Regions from separate parts of the Agrobacterium sp. ES01 genome, predicted to be linked through region 1. Evidence: predicted binding sites of a transcription regulator. Region 1 holds the regulator's gene; each other region holds the start of a gene.
The links. The regulator LexA, encoded in region 1, represses DNA repair genes until DNA is damaged. The targets are predictions, from matches to a motif close to TGTTCNNNNTGTGTTCNG.
Positions count from the first base shown of each region.

Region 2: the regulator LexA is predicted to act here: its motif matches at 2,773-2,790, upstream of recA (recombinase RecA).
Region 3: the regulator LexA is predicted to act here: its motif matches at 1,734-1,751, upstream of ACQQ2Q_RS11815 (putative DNA modification/repair radical SAM protein).

Region 1 covers NZ_JBNQTH010000003.1:48,560-52,623, reverse strand. Annotated here, with positions in the region: gene ACQQ2Q_RS09540 (ComEC/Rec2 family competence protein) at 1-1,238, shown strand, start outside; gene lexA (transcriptional repressor LexA) at 1,192-1,905, opposite strand; gene ACQQ2Q_RS09530 (VOC family protein) at 2,117-3,013, shown strand; gene kdsA (3-deoxy-8-phosphooctulonate synthase) at 3,010-3,855, shown strand; gene eno (phosphopyruvate hydratase) at 4,015-4,064, shown strand, end outside.
Region 2 covers NZ_JBNQTH010000003.1:241,772-245,835, forward strand. Annotated here, with positions in the region: gene alaS (alanine--tRNA ligase) at 1-1,405, opposite strand, end outside; gene recA (recombinase RecA) at 1,555-2,646, opposite strand; gene ACQQ2Q_RS10500 (carbohydrate kinase family protein) at 2,890-3,834, shown strand; gene ACQQ2Q_RS10505 (pseudouridine-5'-phosphate glycosidase) at 3,884-4,064, shown strand, end outside.
Region 3 covers NZ_JBNQTH010000003.1:540,958-545,021, forward strand. Annotated here, with positions in the region: gene ACQQ2Q_RS11810 (UdgX family uracil-DNA binding protein) at 1-496, opposite strand, end outside; gene ACQQ2Q_RS11815 (putative DNA modification/repair radical SAM protein) at 496-1,728, opposite strand; gene ACQQ2Q_RS11820 (ArsR/SmtB family transcription factor) at 1,852-2,205, shown strand; gene ACQQ2Q_RS11825 (SRPBCC domain-containing protein) at 2,202-2,645, shown strand; gene ACQQ2Q_RS11830 (SRPBCC family protein) at 2,647-3,105, shown strand; gene ACQQ2Q_RS11835 (MFS transporter) at 3,252-4,064, shown strand, end outside.

The DNA of each region.
Region 1 (4,064 bases):
CAGCAACCGTGGCGCTGGTGGCTGGATATTCCGCGTGGCGTTTCCGCAGATCCCGCGACGGCTATTTCGACTTTTTGCCTGATATGCCCTTTGCCGGTGCGATCATCCGCGTGGTTGGCGGGCTGATCCTCACTTCCGTGATTGGTGGTTTGTCGACGGCGATCTTTTCGTTGGAGCATTTCCACCGCCTCGCCGGCTATAGTTTACCGGCCAATCTGTTGGCGATGCCGATCATCACATTTGTGGTGATGCCGGCCGGCCTGGTGTCGATGTTGCTGATGCCCATCGGCCTCGACAGACTTCCGCTTGACGTCATGGGGCATGGACTCGGTCTCGTCATCGCGATCGCCCATACTGTCGCCGAATGGGGTGGCGATGTCGGTAGCGCGCGACTGGCCCGTTGGGTTTTGCCGTTAGCGGTTACGGGCATGCTGATACTGGCACTGCTTCGAAGTCGCATCAGGCATATTGGCACCGCCATCCTCGCAGGTGGTCTGATCACCGGATTGGCGCTTCCTAAAGACAGGACTGCCGATCTGCTGATCTATGAGGACGGTCGTCTGGTTGGGTTGATCGGCAATGGGGTCGACAATGCGGACGTGATCGCCACTACGAGCGCCCGACCGCCGGGCTTCATATTTACCCAATGGCAGAACGGTTTGCAGCGCCACAGCCATCAAAAACCTGCTTTCGAAGAGGATGCCTTGCTTGCCGAGGCGATTGCGCCGCGGGACATCACGACCCCTGATGGTGGTCGCCGCTTTCCCGTGCTTTCGGAAAATGCGATACGCTACGCCAGCGCGAAACTCGCGCATATGTTGGACATGTCGGTCGACGGCCAGTTCAGCTGCCTGAACAAGGTCTGGTGCGTTGCCCGTATCAGCGGGGGATGGCGGGTGGTCACACTTGAGGAGCCACGGCTTTCAGGCCTGGCCTGCGATCTCGGTGATATTGTTATTTCTGCGCGACGGCTTGGCTATGACCATTGCCGCTCGGGCGCGAGATTGATCACGCCCGATACACTTCGCAAAACGGGCTCTTTGGAAATATGGCTGGGCCCACACAGCAACGGGGCAATCGCTTTGCGCTCTGCTTTTTCCGGCCGTGCAAGGCCTTGGAGCCTGCATCGCAGATATGATTGGCGCAGCGGTCGCTATGATATGAAACTCGTGGAGACCGTGCTCACCGACCTCAGTGGTAGCGGCGGATCAGGCCGACCAGCTTACCCTGAACCTTGACCCTGTCAGGCCCAAAGATCCGTGTTTCGTAAGCCGGATTGGCCGCTTCCAGAGCAATCGACGCACCCTTGCGACGGAAGCGCTTCAGGGTTGCTTCCTCGTCATCGACCAGCGCCACGATGATATCGCCCGGACTGGCGGTCGAGCCGTTGCGGATGATCACGGTGTCGCCGTCAAGGATGCCGGCCTCGATCATCGAGTCACCCTTGACCTCAAGCGCATAATGCTCGCCGCTGCTGACCATTTCGGCGGGAATGCTGATTTCATGAGTGTTGTTCTGAATGGCAGAGATTGGCACACCGGCGGCAATGCGGCCCATTACCGGAACGGAAACCGTATTGTTGTTGTCTTCGCTCGGCTGGCGCAGCATCGGCGGTGGCGTCTTGCCGCGGCTGCCTTCAATGACGCTGGGCGAGAAACCGCCGCGACGTGGCTGCATGCTGGGTGAATAGGCTTCGGGAAGCTTGATCACTTCCAGTGCTCTTGCCCTGTTGGGTAGCCGGCGAATGAAACCGCGCTCCTCCAGCGCTGTGATCAGACGATGGATGCCGGATTTGGAGGCCAGATCCAGTGCATCTTTCATTTCATCAAAGGATGGCGGCACGCCGGACTCCTTCATTCTTTCGTGAATGAAGAGCAACAATTCCTGTTGTTTGCGGGTCAGCATTGCGATTCCCTTTGATGAAACAAATCCAGAACATACACTATCTGTTCCAGTTGTGTTCTGCAAGTGACTAAATTTTTGTGAGGCTGGCAACAATGGAATTGATGGGTCGGCGCGTGCGCATCAGGGCTACAATGCTCGATAAATTGCGATGTCTTGTGTTTGAGCCTGCGATGGCGCACAACCGACGCGTTTTTATGCTGAGGAACCGTTTATGGATTCATCGTCTGTTTCGCCGGCCCGCGCGCTCGATCATATTGTCCTGCCTGTCGGCGCGCTTGGGGTCGCACGCAACCGGTTGACGGCGCTCGGTTTTACTTTCGCAGCCGATGCGCTCCATCCATTCGGCACCGAAAATGCCTGTGTTTATTTTTCCGAAGGCGGATATCTGGAGCCTCTGGGTGTTGCCGATCCTGAGAAATGCCACGACGCGATACGGCAGGGCAATGTGTTTGTGGCGCGCCATGAAGCGTTTCGGGCAGATCGTGGCGAGGGGCTGTCGGCCATTATTGCCGAGAGCCGCGACGCGGATGCGGATCACGCAAGGTTCGAGGCAGAGGGACGGTCTGCCGGCAAGATGCTGTCTTTCGAGCGACCTGTTCAAGCGGCCGATGGAAGCGAGGCGAAAGCCGGTTTCAAGCTGGCTTTCGCCAGGGATGAACAAGCGCCTGACCTGCTGCTGTTTGCCTGTGAGCGACTGTTGCCGCTGGCCGTCGACAAGGAGGCGCTGGCGCGACACGACAATGGCGCAGTGCGTGTGAGTGGCGTGATCTTGACGGCGGAAGACCCCTCAATATTTGAGGGTTATATCGATGCTGTGTTGCAGACGCATGCTTCAGCAACCCGTGGCGGCAGACTGGAATTCGCTGCCGGCGGCACTCAGATAGAAGTGATGACGCCGGACGGATTTACCCGCAGCTATGGTCTATCTGTAATGAGCAGGACCGCCGGTCTCGAGGGCGCGGGATTAGTCTTTGCCGTGGGCGATCTTGGCGTGACAGGTGCGCTTCTTGCCGCTAATGGCATTTCTCACGAAGCCCGGGAGGGTCGCCTTGTGGTTCCACCATCGGCGGGTCAAGGCGTAACATTCATATTCGAGGACAAGGCATGAGCATTTCACCAAATTCAAGCGTGGTCGTTGGCGATGGCGCAAGCAAGGTCACCTTTTCCAATAGCGCGCGATTTTCGTTGATCGCCGGCCCTTGCCAGATGGAGAGCCGCGACCATGCCTTTATGATGGCTGGCGAGATCAAGGAAATCTGCGACACGCTCGGCATCGGCCTCGTCTACAAGTCCTCCTTTGACAAGGCCAACCGGACATCTCTGTCTGGAAAACGCGGTATCGGGCTGGAGCAGGCACTTGAGGTGTTTGCAGACCTTAAAAAGGAATTCGGCTTTCCTGTGCTGACCGACATTCACACCGAGGAACAGTGTGCCATCGTCGCGCCGGTGGTGGACGTGTTGCAAATCCCGGCCTTCCTCAGTCGCCAGACCGACCTGCTGGTCGCTGCTGCCAAGACTGGTCGTGCGATCAACGTCAAGAAAGGCCAGTTCCTCGCGCCCTGGGACATGAAGAACGTGCTCGCCAAGATCGTCGAAAGCGGCAATCCGAACGTGCTCTTGTGCGAGCGCGGTGCATCCTTCGGATACAATACACTGGTGTCTGATTTCCGCGCCTTGCCGATCATGGCGGCCATGGGGGCACCGGTGGTGTTTGACGCGACCCATTCCGTGCAACAACCGGGCGGGCAGGGTGGATCGACCGGTGGCCAGCGCGAATTCGTTGAAACGCTTGCGCGTGCCGCCGTTGCCGTTGGCGTTGGCGGGCTGTTCATCGAAACCCATCAGGATCCGGATAACTCACCTTCTGACGGCCCGAACATGGTTCATCTGAAAGACATGCCGCGGCTTCTGGAAACCCTTCTGGCGTTTGACGCAATCACCAAGGGGTGAGGCTGCGAAGTTTCGACACTGAGGCGAAGGCACTGTCGATGACCTCGGCTTGTCTCGCTTCAGGCGACACCAAGCTTTCATACTCTTGCCATTGTATTTTTCTCTTCTTCGATTAATACAGGCCCATCCTCAATCCCACCCAGAAACCGGGAGGTCCCCATGACTGCAATCACCGACATCATCGGCCGCGAAATTCTCGATAGCCGCGG
Region 2 (4,064 bases), 190 kb from region 1:
TTTCACCTTCGGCCGTTTCCGAACTATAGCCGAGGAATTCCGTCGCACCGAAGCGATCCTTGAGCTCGAACCAGATCGCTTCTGCGGCCTTGTCGCCGGAACCGGACCAACTGGCCCGCGCCTCTGCTTTTTGCCGCTGCATGGCATCGTTGAAGCTGGTGATATCAACACCGATACCCCGGTTACGCAGCGCATCCTGGGTCAAATCGAGTGGAAAGCCATAAGTGTCGTAAAGCTTGAAGGCCGTTTCCCCATCGAGCGTGTCGCCCTCGGACATCTCGCCCGTGGCATCCGACAACAGAGACAAACCGCGCTCGAGCGTCAACATGAAACGCTTCTCCTCAAGCTTCAGCGTCTCGGTAATCAAAGCCTCTGCGCGTGTCAGTTCGGGATAGGCGCGGCCCATCTCGGACACCAGAACCGGCAAGAGCTTGTAGAGCACCGGCTCGCGGGCACCCAGCAACTTGGCGTGGCGCATCGCCCGGCGCATGATGCGGCGCAGAACGTAACCACGGCCTTCATTGGACGGCAAAACACCATCGGCAATGAGGAATGCGGTGGCGCGGATATGGTCGGCGATGACACGATGGCTCGCCGCAGCCGGACCTTCGGCGCGCGATCCGATGGCCTCTTCGACGGCACCGATCAGGCGGCGGAACAGGTCGGTCTCGTAGTTCGACGTGACCCCTTGCATGATCGCGGCCATGCGCTCCAGGCCCATGCCGGTATCGATCGAAGGACGGGGCAGATCCAGACGCGTCTGGGCATCGATCTGGTCGAACTGCATGAACACCAGGTTCCAGAATTCCAGGAACCGGTCACCATCTTCATCTGCACTGCCCGGAGGTCCGCCGAATACGCTCTCGCCCTGATCGAAGAAGATTTCCGAACACGGTCCGCAAGGTCCGGTATCGCCCATGGTCCAGAAATTGTCGGAGGTCGGAATGCGAATGATCTTGTCGTCAGAAAAACCGCCGATCTTCTTCCACAGCAGCGCCGCTTCATCATCTTCCGAATAGACGGTCACCAGCAGCCGATGCTTGGGCAGGTCGTATTCCTTGGTGATCAGGTTCCAGGCAAGTTCGATCGCCCGCTCCTTGAAATAATCGCCAAAGGAAAAGTTGCCGAGCATTTCGAAGAAGGTGTGGTGACGTGCCGTATAGCCGACATTGTCCAGATCGTTATGCTTGCCACCCGCGCGAACCACCTTCTGGGCCGTGGTCGCTGTCGAATAGGGACGCTGCTCAAGCCCGGTGAAGACGTTCTTGAACTGCACCATGCCGGCATTGGTAAACATCAATGTCGGGTCATTTTGCGGCACAAGCGGAGAAGACGACACGACCTCGTGACCGTTCGTCTTGAAATAGTCGAGGAATGTCGACCGGATATCGTTCACGCCGCTCATTTCATGCCCTTCACTGCTGCCATATGCTGGCTCATACTCTGAAAACCAAAGGCTTTTATCGCCCACCACCGAGACTGTCCAGCCGACAAAGCAAAACCGGCCATACATCTTGCGATATATGACCGGTCATAACATGATTTAGCGATGGATCAGTCGTCGTTGACGGCCTCGGCATCGTCATCATTGCCGGGGCCGCCATTATCCAGAAAACGCTCGGCGATCAGGCCTGCATTCTGGCGAAGCGACAGCTCGATCTCCTGTGCCACCTCCGGATTGTCGCGCAGGAAGTTCTTGGCGTTCTCACGCCCCTGCCCCAGCCGCTGACTGTTATAGGAGAACCACGCACCGGCCTTTTCGACGATACCTGCCTTCACGCCCAGATCCACCAACTCGCCGGTCTTGGATACGCCCTCACCATACATGATGTCGAATTCGACCTGTTTGAAGGGAGGTGCCATCTTGTTCTTGACGACCTTGACGCGGGTCTGGTTGCCGACAACCTCTTCGCGATCCTTGACTGCGCCAATACGACGAATATCGAGACGCACGGAGGCATAGAATTTGAGCGCATTACCACCCGTCGTGGTCTCGGGCGAACCAAACATCACACCGATCTTCATACGGATCTGGTTGATAAAGACCACCATGCAATTCGAACGGGAAATCGAGGCAGTCAGCTTACGCAGCGCCTGGCTCATCAGACGTGCCTGCAGGCCCGGAAGGCTGTCGCCCATCTCGCCTTCGATTTCGGCTCTCGGTGTCAACGCTGCAACGGAGTCGATGACCAGAACGTCAATCGCGCCGGAGCGGACAAGGGTGTCGGTAATTTCAAGCGCCTGCTCACCGGTATCGGGCTGCGAAATCAGAAGGTTCTGCAGATCGACACCAAGCTTGCGGGCATAGACCGGATCAAGCGCATGTTCGGCGTCGACGAAAGCGCAAATGCCGCCCTTCTTCTGCGCTTCAGCGATGGTCTGCAGCGCCAGCGTGGTTTTACCGGAGCTTTCCGGACCGTAAATTTCAATAATACGTCCCTTGGGCAGGCCACCCACGCCAAGAGCAATATCAAGGCCGAGCGAGCCAGTCGAAATCGTTTCGATCTCCACCACGTTCTCGTTCGAGCCGAGCTTCATGATCGAGCCCTTGCCGAAGGAACGCTCAATCTGAGAAAGAGCCGCTTCCAATGCCTTGCTTTTATCCACCGTTTTGTCCTCTACGAGCCGCAAACTATTTTGTGCCATTAGATCCACCTTTAGGTTATTGAAGCCGCATAGGCAATGAAGCTGTCCTGACTGAGTTTGTACTCTTTTTGTTCCACAAATACAAGCCCTCGCCAACAGATTGATTTCATGAATGTTTTAACCTCATGTTCTATATATGTTTTCAACGAGATCGGATGGGGAAAACCATGGCGAAGAAGACTAGTCACCCAGGCAGCTGCACCTATACGATTCGCCCGGAACCGGGTCTGAGAGGAGACTGAAATGACAGCGCGGATACTGGTTCTGGGTGGTGCCCATATCGACCGCCGGGGGCGCATTTCAGGTGCGACCACCCCAGGCGCCAGCAATCCGGGCAGCTGGATGGCGGAGCCCGGCGGCGGCGCCTTCAATGCCGCGCGTGCACTCTCAAGACTGGGCCATTCCGTTCGCCTGATCACGCCCAGGGGTGGCGATGCTGCGGGCGAAAGTGTCGCTCAGGCAGCGATAGATGCCGGCATAGACGACCGCCCCTTTGTCTTTCTAGACCGTGCCACGCCGAGCTATACCGCGATCCTCGAACGCGATGGCAATCTGGTGATAGCGCTGGCCGATATGGACCTCTACCGCCTTTTTACGCCTCGCCGCCTGCGCGTCAGCTCCGTCAGAAATGCGCTTGATGAAACAGATCTGATTCTGACGGACGCCAATCTCCCGGCGGAGACGCTCGCTGCCATTTGCAAAGCAGCAAACGATCGCAATATTCCCGTGGCGGCAATCGCCATCTCTCCAGCCAAGGTGGTCCGCTTTAGCGCGATACTACCTCAACTCGACTTTCTGTTCATGAACACGGCAGAGGCCACCGCCCTGACTGGCTGGCGCGCAGACACGACGGCCGAATGGCCGGCACTCTTGCGCGCCAAAGGCCTGAAAGCCGGTATCGTGACAAATGGTGGCGATCCGGTTGTCGCGTTCAATGGCGATGAATCGGCCCTTCTTGCACCACCTCCGCTGGATCATGTTGCCGATGTCACCGGCGCTGGTGATGCTGCAACAGCCGGTTTTCTGGATGCGGTCATTGCGCACCAGCCGCTGGCCGAAGCGCTGCGCCAGGCCGTCGCGTGCGCCGCAATCACCCTTCAGGCGACCAATGCCACGGCGGCAAATTTGTCGCGAGCGGTTCTCGAACAGCATATGAAGCTTGTGCCACCAGCTGAAAACCTGTCATGAAGCCCAAAAGTCGCGCCTGACGGCGCGCATACGAAACGGAATGAGAGCAATGACCCAAGCCATGTCGTCCCCCCTGCCTATCGTCTATTCGCGCGAAGTCGCAGCAGCCAAAGACCGCGGCGCGCCTCTGGTCGCCCTGGAATCGACGATCATCACCCATGGCATGCCCTATCCCGGCAATCTCGACATGGCCCGCAGCGTGGAAGAGATCATCCGCAAGGAAGGTGCCG
Region 3 (4,064 bases), 490 kb from region 1:
CGATGAAGTGGTCAGGCTCGAACCATGCCGCAAACCGGCGTCGTTCACCCGTTCCGTCGCCGACATCCTTGAAGCGCACGAAAGCTTTCATCTTGTGGCTGTCGCGGCGTACCGACTTGACCAGCTTGCGCAACAGCGCGACATCGCCGTCCGCACGGTCATCCAGGAGCGCACGATTGTCCTGCAAACGCCAAAGCAGCCGATAGAGCAGCGAAAATCTGGAAGAATCGCAATGACAGACAGCGGCTTCAGCAGCCTCGATGAAAGCACGCGGAACATTGATCGGGGCAGTTCGGGCAATAGCCCCAGGGTCTACTCTCCCTCCGAACGCCTCCCCTTTGAACGAATGGTCAATGCCCCCAAACAGCCCTGAATCGTCAGAACCAAGCATTTGCCAGACAACGTCTTCCGGCCGAACACCGGCAGAGAGCAACCGACGAGCGGCTGCGCGCCATTCCTCGAAATCGCCGCGCCCGTCCAGCGTGACGGTCTGCATCAAAACAGCGCCAGTTGCTGCGGCTGCGGAGCAAACAGGCTTCGAAGATCACTGCGATCCGCCAGCCGGATCGGAGACCATCCTTGTGCCACGACGAAGGGCCGGATCTTTTTAGGAGACGCACCGAGCCGCTTCAAATCGTCAAGCGTGAGGCTCCGCTGGCGTCGGGCCGAGAGAATGGATTTCACCACCTTCTGTCCAAGGCCGGGCACTCTCAAAAGGGCTTCGCGGTCTGCCCGGTTGACGTCAACCGGAAACCGGTCGCGATGGCCGAGCGCCCAGGCGAGTTTGGGATCGAGATCGAGATCCAGCATTCCGCCTTCTCGCCCCGAGGTAATCTCCTCGACCGAAAAGCCATAGAAGCGATAGAGCCAGTCGGCCTGATAGAGCCGGTGTTCACGGATCAAAGGTGGCTTGACCAGAGGAAGCGACTTGGACGCATCGGGGATCGGGCTGAAGGCTGAGTAGTAGACACGCTTCAGGCCATAGCTGCTGTAAAGTCGCGCGCTCGAGCCCAGTATCGTCGCATCGTCCGCACCGTCGGCGCCAACAATCATCTGCGTGCTCTGGCCGGCGGGTGCGAACTTGCGGCGTCTGCCTGTCTGAAGCGTTGGCTCGCTCGCCTCCTCGATCTTCAACCGCAAATCCCCCATGGCGCGGCGTATGCCCAGCGGTTTCTTTTCCGGCGCATAGCGGGAAAGCCCCTGGTCTGTGGGCAGTTCGACATTGATCGACAGGCGATCGGCATAAAGCCCCGCCTCCTCGATGAGGTGCGCTGACGCTTCAGGGATGGTCTTCAGATGAATGTATCCGCGGAAATTATGCTTCAGTCGCAAATCCCGGGCGATTTGCACCATTTCTCCCATCGTATCGTCCGACGAGCGGATGATACCGGAGGACAGGAACAAGCCTTCAATATAGTTGCGGCGATAGAATTCGATTGTCAGCCAGACCACTTCGTCCGGCGTGAAGCGTGCCCGCTCAACATTGCTGGACGATCGATTGATGCAGTAGGCACAATCATAAATGCAGAAATTGGTGAGCAGGATTTTCAAAAGCGAAATGCAGCGCCCGTCCGGCGCATAGGCATGACAAATGCCAGCGCCCTCAGTCGAGCCAAGTCCGCCGCCGGGACCCGAATGCCGTTTCTCTGTGCCCGACGAGGCGCAAGACGCATCATATTTCGCGGCATCGGACAGAACTGCCAATCGGTGAGAGAACGACTTCTTCATAGGTTTGTTCACTATATGTTCGCTCAATCTCCGTCAACCTGCCGCAATCGCTTTACCGTAATCTTGACGGAAACAGGGGCATATTGTATTTAGCCAATAAGCTATTTAACCGAATGGGCAAATATGGCGACCGATGCGCTTTCCGAAACCCTCTTCGCGCTGGCCGATCCAACGCGCAGGGCAATCCTCTCTCGCCTCTCCAGGGGCGAAGCGACGGTCAGTGAATTGGCCGAGCCCTTCGATATGAGCCTGCCGTCGATTTCCAAACACCTGAAAGTTCTTGAACGGGCACGCCTGATTTCGCGCAGCAGGACGGCGCAATGGCGACCCTGCCGCCTGGAGACAGCACCCCTTCAAGACATTGATAGCTGGATGACCGACTACAGGAAATTGTGGGATCAGCGTCTCGACCGACTGGAATCCTACCTCACCCACCTTCAGACAAATGACGCCACCAAAGACGAAGGCCAATCATGACCGACACGATCGAAATCCTCAACGAGCGCCACTATCCCTTCGACAGACAAACTGTGTTTGCCGCTTTTGCCGATCCCGCACGGCTTGCTCAATGGTGGGGACCGCATGGTTTCACCAATAGGATCTCTGCCTTTGACCTCAAAGCGGGCGGCACCTGGCGTGTGACCATGACGGCTTCCAATGGAGCCGACTTTCACAACCGCTGGACGTTTGAAGACGTGATCGAGGGCGAACGCATTGTGGCCCGTCACCACGAACCGGTCCACGTGTTCACGCTTGAAATGACCTACAGCGACACGCCGGACGGCACATCGCTTGTCTGGCGCATGCTGTTTGACCGCACAGAGGAGAACGAGCAATTGCAAAAATTCCTTCACGCCGCCAACGAGCAGAACCTGGACCGGCTGGAGGCCCTTCTGACCAGTGGAAAGTGCCAGTGAGATGAGCGCCGAACTCGATCCCGCCCGTATCATCCGCGTCGAACGCACCATCGCCGCACCGCGCGAAAAAGTCTTCGAAGCCTTTTCCGACCCCAAACATCTGGATGCTTGGTGGGGACCTGATGGCTTCATCAACGAAACGCATGACATGACCTTCTCCGTCGGCGGATTGTGGCGTTACACCATGCATGGACCGGACGGAAAAGACTGGCCAAACTGGATCCGCTACACCGAAATATCCCGACCTTCCCGTATCGCTTATGAGCACGGCGGCGAGATGGGCGAGCCGGCACACTTCAACGGCGTCATCACATTCGAGGATGTGAACGGCAAAACGCACATATCGCTGGTTCTGGTTCTGCCGACAAAAGAAGACCGCGCTGCGAAGGTCGAGTTCGGCGCTGTCGAGGGCGGAAAACAGACCTTGGCGAAATTGGAACGTTACGTCCTTTCGCGGTAAACCACGCGCGTTTCACCATTGCTGTCGGAAAGTGTCAGCATCGACATCGTATAAGTCGTCGGTGGCCCAACACCCGTCAATACTTTAGATTTGTCTATTCATCCGCGCCAACCCATTTTGGCGCCTTTGCCTCTGGAAACCCGATAATGCAGCCGATCACGGACACCGCCCCCATACCCGCTGGCCGCAAGGAATGGATCGGCGCAATTGTGCTGTCGGTCGCGTGCCTCATCTACTCCATGGATTTGTCGGTGCTCTTTCTGGCCATTCCCGCCATTACCCGCGATCTGCATCCGAGCGCCTCCGAACTTCTTTGGATCAACGACATCTATGGCTTCATGGTTGCCGGTTTCCTCATCACCATGGGCACACTGGGCGATCGCATCGGGAGACGAAAAATCCTGATGATCGGCGCTGGCGCCTTTGGCCTGGCGTCGCTGATGGCGGCATTTTCGCCAACACCGTCCATGCTGATCGTCGCCCGCGCGCTGCTCGGCATTGCCGGTGCCACCATTGCCCCCTCCACCCTGTCACTGATCGTCAACATGTTCTCGGTGGAAGCCGAGCGCAACCGCGCCATCGGCATCTGGGGGACGGCCTTTGCGCTGGGCGGCCTGATCGGGCCACTAATCGGCGGCATGCTCTTGCAGTTCTTCGACTGGGGTTCTGTTTTCCTGATCAACCTGCCCGTGATGGCAGCGCTGATCGTGTCTGCACCTTTTCTGTTGCCGGAATTTCGCAACGAGCAATCCGGCAGGCTCGATCTCCTCAGTGTGGGCCTCTCGCTGGCAACCGTGCTGCCGGTCATCTACAGCCTCAAGCATATGGCTGTGGACGGCTTTCGCATCCACCATCTGGTGCCGATCGCCATTGGACTTTTCCTCGGCACACTCTTCCTGCGGCGGCAGCTGCGCCTCGCCGATCCGCTGATCGACCTCAAGCTTTTTAAAGTGCCCGCC